2 regions of the Comamonas sp. wu1-DMT genome follow, and region 2 is predicted to be linked to the other one. Evidence: riboswitches for the same ligand, from Rfam matches in the RefSeq annotation. Region 2 holds a riboswitch; the other holds the start of a gene.
The links. A riboswitch is a leader RNA that binds a small molecule or an ion and turns the genes downstream of it on or off. The one in region 2 is predicted to bind S-adenosylhomocysteine.
Positions count from the first base shown of each region.

Region 1: linked by a shared signal. The riboswitch ahead of ahcY (adenosylhomocysteinase) and the one ahead of metH (methionine synthase) in region 2 are both predicted to bind S-adenosylhomocysteine.

Region 1 is NZ_JBANEM010000002.1:333,637-341,574, reverse strand. Features, by position in the region: gene V8Z78_RS05640 (DUF4118 domain-containing protein) at 1-2,070, shown strand, start outside; gene V8Z78_RS05635 (response regulator) at 2,106-2,813, shown strand; S-adenosyl-L-homocysteine riboswitch at 2,832-2,928, shown strand; gene ahcY (adenosylhomocysteinase) at 3,004-4,434, shown strand; partial or broken gene V8Z78_RS05625 (TlyA family RNA methyltransferase) at 4,759-5,956, shown strand; gene metF (methylenetetrahydrofolate reductase [NAD(P)H]) at 6,074-6,901, shown strand; gene V8Z78_RS05615 (septal ring lytic transglycosylase RlpA family protein) at 7,041-7,718, shown strand; gene V8Z78_RS05610 (23S rRNA (adenine(2030)-N(6))-methyltransferase RlmJ) at 7,807-7,938, opposite strand, start outside.
Region 2 is NZ_JBANEM010000006.1:135,793-143,730, reverse strand. Features, by position in the region: gene gltS (sodium/glutamate symporter) at 39-1,277, opposite strand; S-adenosyl-L-homocysteine riboswitch at 1,695-1,804, shown strand; gene metH (methionine synthase) at 1,841-4,600, shown strand; gene V8Z78_RS11005 (GntR family transcriptional regulator) at 4,675-5,367, opposite strand; gene V8Z78_RS11000 (C4-dicarboxylate transporter DctA) at 5,376-6,716, opposite strand; gene cls (cardiolipin synthase) at 6,962-7,938, opposite strand, start outside.

The sequences.
Region 1 (7,938 bases), on a different contig from region 2:
GAGCAGGCCGAGCGGGCCTCGCGCAATTTCTTTCGCCAGGGCAATTTGCTGGCGCTGCGCGAGCTGGCCCTGCGCCGCACGGCCGATCGTGTCGATGAGGACATGCGCGACTACCGCCGCGAGCGCTCCATCGGCGATGTCTGGCCCACGCGCGAGCGCTTGCTGGTAGGCGTGGGCGGCCGCGCCGGTGATGATGCCCTGGTGCGCCAGGTGGCACGCCTGGCCAGGCGGCTGGAGGCCGACTGGGTGGTGGTCTATGTGGATGCGCCGGAGCGCCAGCATAGGCCTCGGGCAGCGCAGGAGGCCGTGCTCAAGACCCTGGCGCTGGCGGCGCGTCTGGGCGCGGAAACGGCCACCATCCCCGGTGCCCATGTGGCCCAGGCTCTGGTGGACTTTGCGCGTGAGCGCAATGCCAGTCATCTGGTGCTGGCGCGTGTGCACGAACCTTTGAGCCGATGGCTGCGCTGGCGTGCCTCCAGCCTGTCCGAACAGATCGCTGCGCTGGATCCCGGCCTGGACGTGCTGCTGCTGTCCGTCAAGCAAAGCAAGAACGAGAGCACCTTGCGATTGCCGGCGGCGCGTGAAAAAACCATTCCGTGGAAGGGCTATGCGGGCGTGACCCTGGCTTGCCTGGCCGCGACAGCGGTGGCTGAGCTGCTGCTGCGAGTGTTCGACCCTGCCAATGTCGTCATGCTTTTCCTGCTGGTGGTGGTGCTGTCCGCCGTGCGCTGGGGACGCGGCCCCGGAGCATGGGCGGCCCTGCTGTCAGTGCTGCTGTTCGATTTCTACTTTGTGCCGCCGCGCAACTCCTTCAGCGTCAACGATACGCAATACCTGTTCACCTTCAGCCTGATGCTGGGTGTGGCCCTGGTCTGCGGCCAGCTCACGGCGCGGCTGCGCCACGAGGCGCGCGTGGCCGCAGAGCGCGAAAGGCGGGCCGGCGCGCTGGCCAGGCTGGCGCGTGACCTGTCGGGTGCGCTGACGCAGGAGCAGGTCACGCAGATCGCGCTGACCACGATTTCAGGCGTTTTCGATGCCCAGACCGGGCTGCTGGTGCCCGATGCCGATGAGCGCCTGCAGCTGGCGCCTGGCAGCGAAGCTCAGATCGACACCAGCGTGGGTCGCTGGAGCATGGAGCATGGCCAGATGGCCGGCCATGGAACCGATACCCTGGCAGCTGCGCCGGCACTTTATGTGCCGCTGATGGCGCCCGTGCGTTCGCGTGGCGTGCTGGTGCTGCAGCTGCGTGCGCCGCAACGATTGCGAGTGCCCGAGGAGCGCCGTCTGCTTGAAGCCTGTGCCAGCCAGATCGCCCTGGCATTGGAGCGTGTGCATTTTGTGGAGGTGGCGCAGCAGACCCAGATCGCCATGGAAGGCGAGCGCATGCGCAACACCTTGCTCTCGGCCGTCTCGCATGATCTGCGCACGCCGCTGACGGGCATCCTGGGCGCGGCCCAGGCGGCCTTGCCACATGCGCCGCAGGGGCCGGCGCATCACATGCTGGTGCAGATTCGCAATCAGGCACAGGCGCTGCAGCAACTGGTGGACAACCTGCTGGCCATGGCGCGCCTGCAGCAAGGCGGCGTGCAGCTCAAGCGTGAATGGCTGCCGGTGGACGAACTGGTGGGCAGCGCGCTGGCGCAGATGCGCGAGCGACTGGCCGCTCATGTGCTGCAGACCTCGCTGCCGGCCGATCTGCCCTTGCTGCAGCTCGATGCCGTGCTGATGGAGCGTGTGCTGGTCAATCTGCTGGACAACGCCATCAAGTACACGCCCGAAGGCACGACGATCACCGTGGCAGCGAGCGTGGCCGACGGCAACTGTGTGCTGAGCGTGCAGGACGCGGGGCCGGGCCTGCCCGTGCATCTGTCCCCCGAGCAACTGTTCGAGCCGTTCACGCGTGGGCAGGCGGAGAGTGCCGTGTTCGGCATGGGGCTCGGCCTGGCGCTGGCTCAGCGGATTGTGCAAGCCCATGGCGGCAGTTTGCGGGTAGCGGCGGCAGACCCCGGGCCGGGCACCGTTTTCAGCATCTCGCTGCCCGTGCCCGAGCAGCCGGCCATGGACGAATGAGCCGACAATCCCGTGCATCACATGCAAATCCGAACATGACAAGCGCCGCACCCCGCATTTTGCTGATTGAAGACGACGCCAGCATCCGCCGCTTTGTGCGCCTGGCACTGGAGGACGAAGGCTGGCAGGTGTTCGAGTCAGAAACCGCCAGGCGCGGCCTGATCGAGGCCGCCAGCCGCCAGCCCGACGCCGTGGTGCTGGACCTGGGGCTGCCCGATGCCGATGGCAAGACCGTGATTACCGAGCTGCGCGGCTGGAGCCAGCTGCCGATTCTGATTCTGTCCGCGCGCGAGCGGGAAGAGGACAAGGTGGCGGCGCTGGACGCTGGGGCCGATGACTATCTGACCAAGCCCTTTGGCGTGCCCGAGCTGCTGGCCAGGCTGCGCGTGATGCTGCGTCGCCGCCAGCAGGCGTCGGCGTCAGACAAGCCCGGTAGCTGTGCGCGTTTCGGCGCGGTGGTGGTGGATCTGGCGGCGCACGATGTCAGGCGCGACGGAGTGGCCGTGCACCTGACGCCCATAGAGTTCCGCCTGCTGGCGGCCCTGATTGCCGGCCATGGCAAGGTGCTGACCCACCGCCAGTTGCTGCTGCAGGTCTGGGGCGCTGAATATCTGGACCGCCCCCACTATCTGCGCGTGCACATGGCCAACCTGCGCCAGAAGATAGAGCTCGATCCGGCCCAGCCCCGGCATCTGGTAACCGAGTTGCAAGTCGGTTATCGCTTGGTGGGCCTGGAAGGCTGATTCCTTTATAATCGCCGTCCATCCGAGGAGCGTTGCAGCGTTCCCCAGCCAGCCATGAGCTGGTCTGCGCGGGGCGTGAGGCTCGGATTTCATCCCGCAACGACGCTCGCCCACGCTTTCTGTGCGGTGAGCCGGTTTATTCCCCCTCTGCTGCAGAACGTGGTTTTTCATTCAAGATTTGGAGAAAACCATGAACGCTGCCGTGCGCTTCAACCCCGCTGATTCGGCCATTACCGATATTTCCCTGGCTGCCTGGGGCCGCAAGGAAATCAGGATCGCCGAAACCGAAATGCCCGGTCTGATGGCCGTGCGCGAGGAGTTCGCCGCTGCCCAGCCCCTGAAGGGCGCGCGCATCACGGGCTCGCTGCACATGACCATCCAGACCGCCGTGCTGATCGAGACGCTGACGGCTCTGGGTGCACAAGTGCGCTGGGCTTCGTGCAACATCTTCTCGACCCAGGATCACGCAGCTGCCGCCATCGCCGAAACCGGCGTGCCTGTCTATGCCATCAAGGGCGAGTCGCTGGAAGACTACTGGAACTACACCCACTCCATCTTTGAATTCGGTGCCGCCGGTACCGAAGGCGAAGGCCCCAACATGATCCTGGACGACGGCGGCGACGCCACCATGCTCATGCACCTGGGCAAGCGCGCCGAGAAGGATCTGTCCGTGCTGGCCAACCCCGGTTCGGAAGAAGAGCGCATCGTCTTCGCCGCCATCAAGGCCAAGCTGGCCGTGGACTCCACCTGGTACAGCCGCAAGTCGGCCCAGATCATGGGCGTGACCGAAGAGACCACCACCGGCGTGCACCGCCTCAACGAAATGTCGGCCAAGGGCACGCTGCTGTTCCGCGCCATCAACGTCAACGACTCGGTGACCAAGTCCAAGTTCGACAATCTGTACGGCTGCCGCGAATCGCTGGTGGACGGCATCAAGCGCGCTACCGACGTGATGATCGCCGGCAAGGTGGCTTGCGTGGCCGGCTATGGCGACGTGGGCAAGGGCTCCGCCCAGGCTTTGCGCGCGCTGTCGGCCCAGGTCTGGGTGACCGAGATCGACCCCATCAACGCCCTGCAGGCCGCCATGGAAGGCTACAAGGTCGTGACCATGGAATACGCTGCCGACAAGGCCGATATCTTCGTGACCACCACCGGCAACAAGGACATCATCCGCCACGAGCACATGGTTGCCATGAAGGATCAGGCCATCGTCTGCAACATCGGTCACTTCGACAACGAAATCGATGTGGCTTCGATCGAGAAGTACAAGTGGGAAGAAGTGAAGCCCCAGGTCGACCAGATCGAGTTCCCCGACGGCAAGAAGATCACCCTGCTGGCCAAGGGCCGTCTGGTGAACCTGGGCTGCGCCACCGGCCACCCCAGCTTTGTGATGTCCAACTCCTTTGCCAACCAGACCCTGGCGCAGATCGAGCTGTTCACCCGCCCCGACGCCTACGAAGTGGGCAAGGTCTATGTGCTGCCCAAGATCCTGGACGAAAAGGTCGCCCGCCTGCACCTGAAGAAGGTCGGCGCCATGCTGACCGAACTGAGCGACGAGCAGGCCGCTTATATCGGCGTGAGCAAGCAAGGCCCTTACAAGCCTGAAACTTATCGTTATTAATAGCACCCCCCTGAGGCGCTTTGCCTGGGCGGCCCCGCGCCTTCCCCCTCTCTCTACGCGCTGCGCGCTAGGGGAGGGGGACGACAGCTTTGCTGCGCGGCGGCGCTTGCTCGCTGTCACTTTGCTAGGCTCTGCCAGTATTAGTGAGCGGCTGTCGTGGTTTAAATTTAATAGCTGCTTGCGCACGTCATACATAGATTTCAGGTGAATATTTATCTGAAATCAAGATGTATCAAGCGTAGGCTGCTATCTCAAAAGATTTCTTTTGCCCGCTGCACCTTTGTGCAGCGCCTGGCGCCGGTTTATTTCAAAGGAAGCGACGCTATGCGCGCAGATGTTTTTTTTGGTTGAAGCAGGTCATGCTGCCACCCGTTCCCAGGCCCAGCGCCTGATCGCCTCGGGTGTGGAGTGGCGCCTGACGCCGCTGGCGCCATGGAAGAAAGTGGCCAAGAACGGCGATGACATTCCTGCCGGTGCCGAGCTGCAGCTGCTGGACGCCGCCGAGGCCAAATACATCTCGCGCGGCGGGCTCAAGCTCGAGGGCGCGCTGGCCGCGACCGGCCTGAGCGTCAAGGGCTTGCGCTGTCTGGATGTGGGCCAGAGCACGGGCGGCTTCACCGATTGCCTGCTGCAGGCCGGTGCGACCCAGGTCATCGGCATCGACGTGGGCCACGGCCAGTTGCACGAGCGCCTGAAAAATGACGAACGCGTGGTCTGCGTCGAGGGCTTCAACGCCCGCGCGCTGACGCCCGAGCTGCTGGAGAAGGCCTGCGACGAGGCGCTGTGCGAAGTCATCGAGGAAGAAGAGGACAACGACACCCAGCCCGTCGCTCCCTATGCCTGGATGCGCAACGGCGGTCAGGTCGATGAGGACTATGACGACAGCGACGACGCCAAGGAACAGGATGTCGAGAGCTTCAAAGCCGAGCGCGCCGCCAAGGCCAAGGCCCGGGCCGAAGGTCTGGCTCCGGTGGAGTTGCGTCGCAAGCCCGGTACCGAAAATATCGACATCAGCCCGGCCTTTGATTTCGTGACCGGCGATCTGTCCTTTATCTCGCTGACCCTGGTGCTGCCTGCCGTGGTGCAGCTGCTCAAGCCTCATGGCCAGCTGCTGATGCTGGTCAAGCCGCAGTTCGAGTTGCAGCCCGGCCAGATCGGCAAGGGCGGCATCGTGCGCGACACGGCCTTGTACGCCGAGGTCGAAAAGCGCATTCGCGACTGCCTCGGCGATCTGGGGCTGAGCGTCAAGCAGTGGCTGGACTCGCCCATAGAGGGCGGCGATGGCAATCACGAATTCTTTGTCTGGGCCCAGCAGGGCGCTGAAGTCAAGGCTCCGGCCCCCGTCGTTGCAGACGAAGCGGCTGCAGCCAGGCCGGCCGTCAAGGCAGCCGCCAAGCGCCCTTCGCGTGCCGACATCAAGGCCCAGCGCGCCAAGCAGGAGCTGTATGAAGACCCCGAGGTGGCCAGCTTCGGCCAGCCCGGCCCGGCCCGCAGCAAGCAGAAAAAGCGAAACGAGCGCTGAGCAAAAAGCGCAACAAGCGTTGAGTAGAAAGCGCAAGCCGCGCTGAGCACAAGAGCGTGGCGGGTGCCGAGCCTTCGGAGCCCGCCCATGACCCAGGATTCAGAGACATAGACCGCCATGAGCTTTCCCGTCAGCTTCGAGTTTTTCCCCACCAAGACGCCCGAGGGCGCTGCCAAGCATGTGGGCGTGCGCCAGGCCCTGTATGCGCGCAAGCCCGAGTTCTGCTCCGTGACCTATGGCGCGGGCGGCTCCACCCAGGTCGGCACCTTCACCATGGTGCGCGACATCCAGAACGAAGGTGTGGGCGCGGCCTCGCACTTCTCCTGCATCGGCGCCACGCATGAGAAAGTGCGCGCCGAGCTGAACGAGCTCAAGGCCATGGGCGTCAAGCGCATCGTCGCCTTGCGCGGCGACCTGCCCAGCGGCTACGGCCTGGGCGGCGAGTTCCAGTACGCCAGTGATCTGGTGGCTTTCGTGCGCCAGGAGTTCGGCGACTGGTTTCACATCGAAGTCGCCGCCTATCCTGAAACTCACCCCCAAGCAAAGTCCCCTCGCAGCGATCTGGACGCATTTGTTGCTAAAGTGCGCGCTGGTGCAGATTCTGCCATCACGCAATACTTCTACAATGCCGACGCATACATGCGCTTTGTCGATGAGGTGAGGGCTCTGGGGCTCGACGTGCCGGTCGTGCCAGGAATCATGCCGATTACCAGCTCTACACAGCTGATGCGCTTCTCGGATGCATGTGGTGCCGAGATTCCGCGCTGGATTCGTCTGCGTCTGCAGGCGTTCGGAGATGACACCGCTTCCATTCGTGCGTTCGGTCTGGATGTCGTGACTCATCTATGCGAGCAGTTGCGCAGCCAGGGTGCTCCCGGGCTGCACTTCTATACGATGAACCAGAGCGTCGCCACTCTGGAGATCTGCGACCGTTTGGGTCTGTAAGCCAAAAGCTTGCCGGCCGCGAGGCGGCCGGTCTTGGGCGGCTCTCACTTGAGCTTTCAAGGAGATTGCGCCCGTGCAACCGAAATTTTGGCGCTTGCGTTGTTGTCAGTGGATAGGTCTTGCCGTCGTCACCGCGACCATGGCCGGCTGTGCTCCGCTGCAGGAAAAGCCCGAGGAACAGCCCCCCGTCGTTCAGAGCCAGCCCCGAAAAAAGGGCGCGCAGCCCACGGTCTCCGCCCCCCTGCTGCCCGACGCCTATGCGCGCAGCAACTATCGCGACAAAGGCCTGGGTGTCAAGGCCAACAAGCCTGCGGATGCCGACAAGGCAGACCTGCCCGAAGACAGCAGCAAGTACGAGCTGAGCCCTCCGCGAGAAAGCGACCAGGAGGGCCTGGCCTCTTGGTATGGCGGGCAGTTCCACGGCCGCAAGACGGCCAGCGGCGAGCGCTTTGACAGCATGGACATGACGGCAGCGCACAAGACCCTGCCTTTCGGAACGCGCGTTTGCGTGCGCAGCTCCGTGACCGGCAAGAGCGTGGTGGTGCGTATCAATGACCGCGGCCCCTTCGCGCCAGGTCGCATCATCGACCTGAGCAAGGCCGCGGCCCAGGAGCTGGGCATGCTGGGCCTGGGCATCAAGCCCGTGGAGCTGTGGCAGCTGGACGCCGATGAGGACGAATGCCCGGCCACGCTCAATGCTTCGGGCAAGAAGCGCCATCCCAGTGTGGCGCAGGGCGCTGCCGCCTCCAAGACGCGCGCGGCATCCGCGAATCAGCCCGCGCGCAAGGTCTCCCAGACCGCCAAGCGCAAGCGCTGAACCATTGTTGCTGTTGAAGGGGTGCGGCCAGTGAAGCTGGCGCGCCCGGACTGCAGAGGGCCGGCAAGGGCCGGCCTACAGCCGCCAATCAGCCGCCAGACTCCAGCGTAAAGCCTGCATTGCTGTCCTGACCCAGCAGTTTGACCAGCTGCGGCATGGCGGGCTTGAGTTGATCCCTGAGATTGAACGGCGGGTTGATCAGAAACATGCCGCTGGCGGG
Region 2 (7,938 bases):
AACAGGAACACGCTTTTTTTGGGGGGCTGATGTAGCGGTCAGCGAAGAATGCTGAGCATGGCCTGCAGCACAAAGGCGTTGATGATGTCGATGAAGAAGGCTCCGACCAGGGGCACGATCAGAAAGGCCTTGTGCGAAGGACCGTACTGGTTGGTGATGGCCTGCATATTGGCCACGGCCGTGGGCGTGGCCCCCATGCCGAAGCCGCAGTGGCCGGCGGCCAGCACGGCGGCGTCATAGTTCTTGCCCATGATGCGGAAGGTCACGAAGGCCGCATACAGCGTCATGACGATGGCTTGCGCGGCCAGAATGACCATCAGCGGGCCGGCCAGGTCGGTCAGCTCCCACAGCTTGAGCGACAGCAGCGCGATGGCCAGATACATGGACAGCGAGGCATTGCCGAAGACGTCGATGGCGCGGTCAAAGACCTTGAAGCCAAACATATAGTCCAGCACGTTGCGGATGATCACGCCTCCCCCCAGCGCCCAGACAAAGGTAGGCAGCTGGATGACCGTTCCCATGGTCAGGCCAGTCATGAATTCGGCAAAGGCCAGGCAGCCAGCGAAGAGGGCCAGTGTTTCCACTGCAGCATCGGCCGTGATCAGGCGCGGTGCCTTGTTGGGCGACTCGAAGTTGGCGACCTCGCTGCCTTCGCTGACCGTGGGCGCATCGGCGCGCAGCTGCTCGGACTCGGTCAGCGGCTGGGCCAACTGATGGCGCGTGATCAGTCGCTTGGCCAGCGGGCCGCCCACCAGGCCGCCGATGATCAGGCCGAAAGTGGCGCAGGCAATGCCCAGGGTGGTGGCTCCCGTGAGACCGTATTGGTTTTCCAGCACCGAGCCCCAGGCTCCGGCCGTACCGTGACCGCCCACCAGCGTGATGGAGCCCGCGACCAGGCCGATCAGCGGGTCCAGTCCCAGCACGGACGCCAGACTCACGCCCACGATGTTCTGCATGATGATGAAGACGGCAATCACGCCCAGGAAGAGGAACAGCGCAGAGCCGCCCTCACGCAGCTTCGCGAAGTTCGCACTCAGGCCGATGGACGAGAAGAACACCAGCATGAACGCCGACTGCAGACTGCCCTCGAAGCTCAGCGCCAGTCCCGTGGTCTGATGCAGCATGAAGATGATGGCCGCCACGACCAGGCCGCCGGAGACAGGCTCGGGAATATTGAAGTCGCGCAGAAAGCGGATATGTCTTGTCATGAGCTTGCCAAGCATGAGCACAAGCACGGCCATGATGAGGGTGTAGTACGCGCCGAAGGTCACGTTCATAGGATCTCCTGGGTGTTCCATGCGAGGGCTGAATGGCCTGCCCGGTCATGGCTGGCAATCGGCTGTGCACGGCTGAGCACATGGACCAGACATTTGCTGTCGATGGTGCCAAAGACTCAAAGATAGGGGCTGTAGGTGCTTGTCCACTCATGGCAGGCGGACCCGCCGGTGCCGGGCTGCCTGAGAGCAGGAAAGCGGTGTGCGCCATTCCTTGCGGATGCGCACCATGTCGGGAATATGCTTGAAATGAGATGGTTGCATTCGTGTTCTGCGAAATTACCTTTTGCCCTGCTCCTGTTTTTGGGGTGTGGAAAGTCGAATCTGCTATAGCCATTCGCATAGAGCTCTCCTGCACAGCCGCGGGGCAAAGCGCCTTGAAGCCCCGATTGCCCGCCCTCGCCGTAGAATGACGGGCTTCACCCCGAGGAGCGCTGCAGCCGGTCATCCCAGAGATGTTTGACCCGTCAGGCTCGGGGTCGCAGATCTGGTTGACGATCTGCTGGCACTCACAACGGCGCTCACCTGTTTTCGATTCTGTTTCTGGTTTTCACACAGGTGAGCTGATGTCCGCTGCTACCCCTTCCACTGCCATTCCTCCCATGCGCCTGTCCGGCCTGGAGCCCGTCTTCATCGGCGATGAGACGCTGTTCGTCAACGTGGGCGAGCGCACCAACGTCACCGGCTCCAAGGCCTTTGCGCGCCTGATCCTCAACGAGCAGTACGAAGAGGCTCTGGCCGTGGCGCGCCAGCAGGTGGAAAACGGCGCCCAGGTCATCGATGTGAACATGGACGAGGCCATGCTGGACAGCAAGGCCGCCATGGTGCGCTTTCTGAACCTGATTGCCTCCGAGCCCGATATCGCCAAGGTGCCGGTGATGGTGGACAGCTCCAAGTGGGACGTGATCGAGGCCGGCCTGCGCTGCCTGCAGGGCAAGGGCATCGTCAACTCGATCTCCATGAAGGAGGGCGTCGAGGAGTTCAAGAAGCACGCCAAGCTGGTCAAGCGCTATGGCGCTGCCGCCGTGGTGATGGCGTTTGACGAAAAAGGCCAGGCCGACACCTTTGCGCGCAAGATCGAGATCTGCGAACGCGCCTACCGCATTCTGGTCGACGAAGTGGGCTTCCCGCCCGAGGACATCATCTTCGACCCCAACATCTTTGCCGTGGCCACCGGCATCGAAGAGCACAACAACTACGGCGTCGATTTCATCGAGGCCGTACGCTGGATCAAGCAGAACCTGCCCGGTGCCAAGGTCTCGGGCGGCGTCTCCAATGTCTCGTTCTCGTTCCGTGGCAACGACCCCGTGCGCGAGGCCATCCACACGGTGTTCCTCTATCACGCGATTGCGGCGGGCATGGACATGGGCATCGTCAATGCCGGCATGGTCGGTGTGTACGATGACCTGGAGCCCCAGTTGCGCGAACGCGTGGAGGACGTGGTACTCAACCGCCGCCCCGATGCGGCCGAGCGCCTGCTCGAGATCGCCGACAGCGCCAAGGGCGCTGCCAAGGACGACAGCAAGAAGCTCGAGTGGCGCGGCACGCCGGAGGCACCGAAGACCGTGGGTGAGCGTCTGTCGCACGCTTTGGTGCACGGCATCACCGACTTCATCACCGAAGACACCGAAGAGGCCTACCAGCAGATCGTGGTGCAGGGCGGCGGTCGCCCGCTGCACGTGATCGAAGGCCCGCTGATGGACGGCATGAATATCGTCGGCGACCTGTTCGGCGCCGGCAAGATGTTCCTGCCCCAGGTGGTCAAGTCCGCACGCGTGATGAAGCAGGCCGTGGCCCACCTGGTGCCCTATATCGAGGAAGAGAAGCGCCAGCAGGAAGCGGCGGGCATGGACGTGACCAGCAAGGGCAAGATCGTCATCGCCACCGTCAAGGGCGATGTGCACGACATCGGCAAGAACATCGTCACCGTGGTCCTGCAGTGCAACAACTTCGAGGTCATCAACATGGGCGTGATGGTGCCCTGCCACGAGATCCTGGCGCGTGCCAAGGCCGAGGGCGCGGACATCATCGGCCTGTCGGGACTGATCACTCCCAGTCTCGAAGAGATGCAGTATGTGGCCGGCGAGATGGACAAGGACGACTACTTCCGCATCAAGAAGATTCCGCTGCTGATCGGCGGCGCGACCTGCTCGCGTGTGCATACGGCCGTGAAGATTGCCCCCAAGTACGACGGCCCCGTGGTCTATGTGCCCGATGCCTCGCGCTCGGTCAGCGTGGCGCAGAGCCTGCTGGGCGACGGCAAGCAGGCCTATCTGGACGAGCTGAGCGCCGACTACGACAAGGTGCGCACCCAGCATGCCAACAAGAAGAAGACGCCGCTGTGGACGCTGGAGCAGGCCAGAGCCAATGCTGCCGTGGTGGGCCATGCGCCTGTGGTGCCGCGCACCCTGGGCCGCCGCGTGTTCAAGAACTTCGACCTGGCCGAAATTGCCCAGTACATCGACTGGGGCCCGTTCTTCCAGACCTGGGATCTGGCGGGTCCCTACCCGGCCATCCTCGACGATGAGGTCGTGGGCGTGGAGGCGCGCAAGGTGCTGGCCGATGCCAAGCTCATGCTGCAGAAGATCATCGACGGCCGCTGGCTGCAGGCCAATGGCGTGATGGGCCTGTTCCCCGCCAATCGCGTGGGCGACGACATCGTGTTCTACACCGACGAATCGCGCAGCCAGGTGCTGACCACCTGGTACGGCATGCGCCAGCAGACCGAAAAGCAGGCCGTGGACGGCCCGGATGGCCGACCCGTGATGCGCCCCAGCCGCTGCCTGGCCGATTTTGTGGCCGCCAAGGAGTCGGGCATTGCCGACTATGCCGGCCTGTTTGCCGTGACCGCCGGCATCGGTGCCGAGAAGAAGGACAAGGAATTCGAAGCCGCGCTGGACGACTACAGCGGCATCATGTTCAAGGCCTTGGCCGACCGCCTGGCCGAAGCCTTTGCCGAATGCCTGCACCAGCGCGTGCGCAAGGATCTCTGGGGCTATGCCGAAGACGAGAACCTGAGCAACGAGGAGCTCATCAAGGAAGCCTACAAGGGCATTCGCCCCGCGCCCGGCTACCCTGCCTGCCCCGATCACACGGCCAAGATCGACCTGTTCAAGGCGCTGCAGGCCGATGAGATCGGCATGACGCTGACCGAGAGCCTGGCCATGAACCCCGCATCCAGCGTGAGCGGCTTCTACATCGGCAACCCCGAGGCCAGCTACTTCAACGTGGGCCAGATCGGCGAAGACCAGCTCGCCGACATGGCCCAGCGACGTGGCATGGATGTCGAGGAGCTGCGCCGCTATCTGGCGCCGAATCTGGGCTGAACCAGCTTCGAGATCGCACTTCGCAAATGAGAAAAGCCAGGGTCGACCCTGGCTTTTCGCTTGGGGCGCGGTGCTCAGAGGCGTTGCTTGAGCACGGGGGCGAGCGTGGCACGCAGTCGGTCGCCGGGCTCTTCGTTCTCGGTCGCACGGATTTCCAGCGAGCGTTCCACCATGCCTATATGTTCCAGCAGCAGCGCCTTGGCACCCTCGGTGTCGCCGCGTTCCAGGGCGGCCACGATGCGTTCGTGCTCGGCGCAGGACTGGCTGGCGCTGTGCGTGGATTGGTAGAGCGTGGCAGCCAGGGTGGTGCGTGCCGTCAGATCGCGCAGCGTGTCGGCCAGCAGCCTGTGACCCATCTGTTCGGCCAGGCAGACATGGAAATCCGCAAGCAGAAAGGCACGCGTGGCGCTGTCCGCCCCGGCGATGGCTTTCTGCTCCTGGGCGATATGGCGGCGCAGTCTGGTGATGACGCGCTGCAGCGGCTTGCCGGCTTCCTGCAATATGCCGGTCTCGATGATCCGCCGTGCAGAGAATGCATCCATGGCCTCGGCGGCCGATGGCTGTACCACGTACCAGCCCCTGCGGGCCTGGACCTGGACAAAGCCGCGAGCCTGCAGCTGCATCAGCGCTTCGCGCACCACGGTGCGGCTGACGTCGAAATTGTTGGCAAGCTCCTGCTCTCCCAGCCGCTCCCCGGGTGCCAGTTTCTGGGCCAGGATGGCTTCGACGACGCGTTCCGCGATGTGCTGTGGAGAGGCAGGAGTCATTGCTGGCTTTAATGGCTGGACTGAGGGATGGGGACTACGACAGGCGGCACGATAGCAGATGCATGGTCTTCTTCTTCGGTCAGTGGCTCGGCCTTGCCGTCAAGTACCGCATGGGCACGTTCGCGGTCGATGTCGCCCTCCCAGGCTGCAATCGCCACAGTGGCCACACAGTTGCCGATCAGATTGCCCAGGGCGCGTGCAATGCCCATGAACCAGTCCACCGACAGCACCAGCACCAGGCCGATCGCAGGGATGGCGGGAATGGCATGCAGGGTGGCTGCCAGCACCACGATGGCCGAGCCCGGTACGCCGTGTGCGCCCTTGGAGGTCACCAGCGCGATGGCCAGAATGGTCAGCAGGTCGGACATGCTGATCGGGGTGTTGGTGGCCTGGGCGATGAAGACCGCAGCCAGTGTGATGTAGATGGAAAACGCGTCCAGGTTGAACGAGTAGCCGGTGGGAATCACCAGGCCCACGGTGGAGTCGCGCACACCCATGTTGCGCAGCTTGGCCATGATCTGGGGCAGCACGCTGTCGGAAGAGGTGGTCGCGAAGACGATGGTCAGCTCCTCGCGCAGATAGCGCAGCAGCTTGATCAGGCTGAAGCCCGACAGGCGCATCACCAGACCCAGCACCACGAACACGAAGATCAGCACCGAGACGTAGAACAGCGCCACCAGCATGCCCAGCTGCTTGAGCGAGCCTATGCCGTACTGGCCCACGGTGAAGGCGATGGCGCCCAGCACGCCCAGCGGTGCCAGCTTGATGATGATGCCCATGACCTTGAACAGAGCCATGGACAAGGCGTCCACCAGCGCGGAGACGGGCTTGCCGCGTTCTCCCAGCATGGTCAGCGCGCAGCCGAACAGCACGGCGAACAGCAGTACCTGCAGCACGTCGCCCTTGGCGAAGGCTTCCACCACGGTGGTGGGAATGAGCTTCATCAGGAAATCCACCGTGCCGCCGCTGGTCAGCTTGTCGGCATTGCTGGCATAGGCCGCCATGGCCGAGGCATCGAGCTTGCTGGTGTCCACGTTCATGCCCACGCCGGGCTCGAAGACAAAGGCCAGCACCAGGCCCATACCCAGGGCGATGGTGGTCAGAACCTCGAAATAGATCAGGGCCTTGACGCCCACGCGGCCTACGCGCTTGAGGTCGCCTGCACCGGCAATGCCGTGCACGACCACGCAGAACACCAATATGGGGATGATCATCTTGATGAGCTTGATGAAGCCATCGCCCAGGGGTTTGAGTTTCACGGCCCATTCAGGGGCCAGTAGTCCGGCGAGCACACCCAGTATGAGTGCGATCACCACCTGTCCGAACAGTGATCTGACAAAGCGGCGCATAGTCGTCTTTCGCAAGTTGTGGAATCTTGTATGCAAGTTGTCTGCAACTTGCATACAAGAATGTAGGCAAGCGAAAGGCGTGCCAGCAGAGGGTATTCCTGCAGATTTGTGTAAATTAGGGGAGGATCAGCCCTGACTTTCACGTATGAAATAAAAGGGCGTTCCGCCTTGGTGCGAGAGGGGGCGCCAGTGTGCACGCGCGTGGTGCGCGGGCTTTGGGCATGCCCAAAGCCAGGGCATGGCGCTTACAGCAGCGGGCTCAGGGCGCCCAGCAGGTTGTCCCAGATGCGCTTCCACCAGGGAGCCGAATGCACCTGTGCCAGCGTCACCACATCGGATTCGTGCAGATAGCTCTGTTGCCGATGACGGATGGCCTCGGTGATGGCTTCGTCGTGCAGCAATACATTGTTTTCAAAGTTCAGGTCAAAGCTGCGCAGATCGAGATTCGTGGAGCCGATCAGGCTGACCGATCCGTCCAGACACAGGGTCTTGGCATGCAGCAGGCCGGGGCGGAATTCGTGGATATGGACCCCGGCGCTCAGCAGCCGCCAGTAATGGCTGCGGCTGACGGCACCGACTATCCATGAGTCATTGCGGGCGGGCAGGATCAGTGTGACCTGCACCTGGCGCAGCGCGGCGGCGCACAAGGCATCTAGCACCGTGCTGTCGGGCACGAAGTAGGGGGTGGAGATCACGACCTCGCGCTGCGCACAGGCCAGCAGGCTGGCAACCAGCTGGGGTGTAGAGCGTGCTCTTTCCGTCGGCCCTTCGGCAATCGCAACGGCATGGAAGCCGTCGTCAGCGGCAGCGCCGGCCTCGGGGGTCGGTGGTGCAAGGCACGCATCAGACTGCGCCCAGTCGCTGGCAAAAGCCTGCTGCATCTGCATGACCACCGGACCCTGCAGGCGCAGCATGATGTCCACCCAGGGGGCATAGCGAGCCTTGATGCGAAAGCCTTCGTCGGCGCAGTTCTGGCTGCCGCAATAGTTGATCCTGCCGTCTATGAGCGTGATCTTGCGGTGGTTGCGCAGGTCGATGCGGCTGGTCAGCATGACTTTGAGCAGATTGCTGATGGGCAGGGCAATCGCCAGGTGCACGCCGGCCTGCCGCATCTGCTGCCACAGTGGCGAGCGCGTCAGTGCGCGCGAGCCCAGACCGTCGACCATGGCCCGGCAGGTCACGCCGCGCTGCGCGGCACGCATCAGGGCATGGGCCACATCGG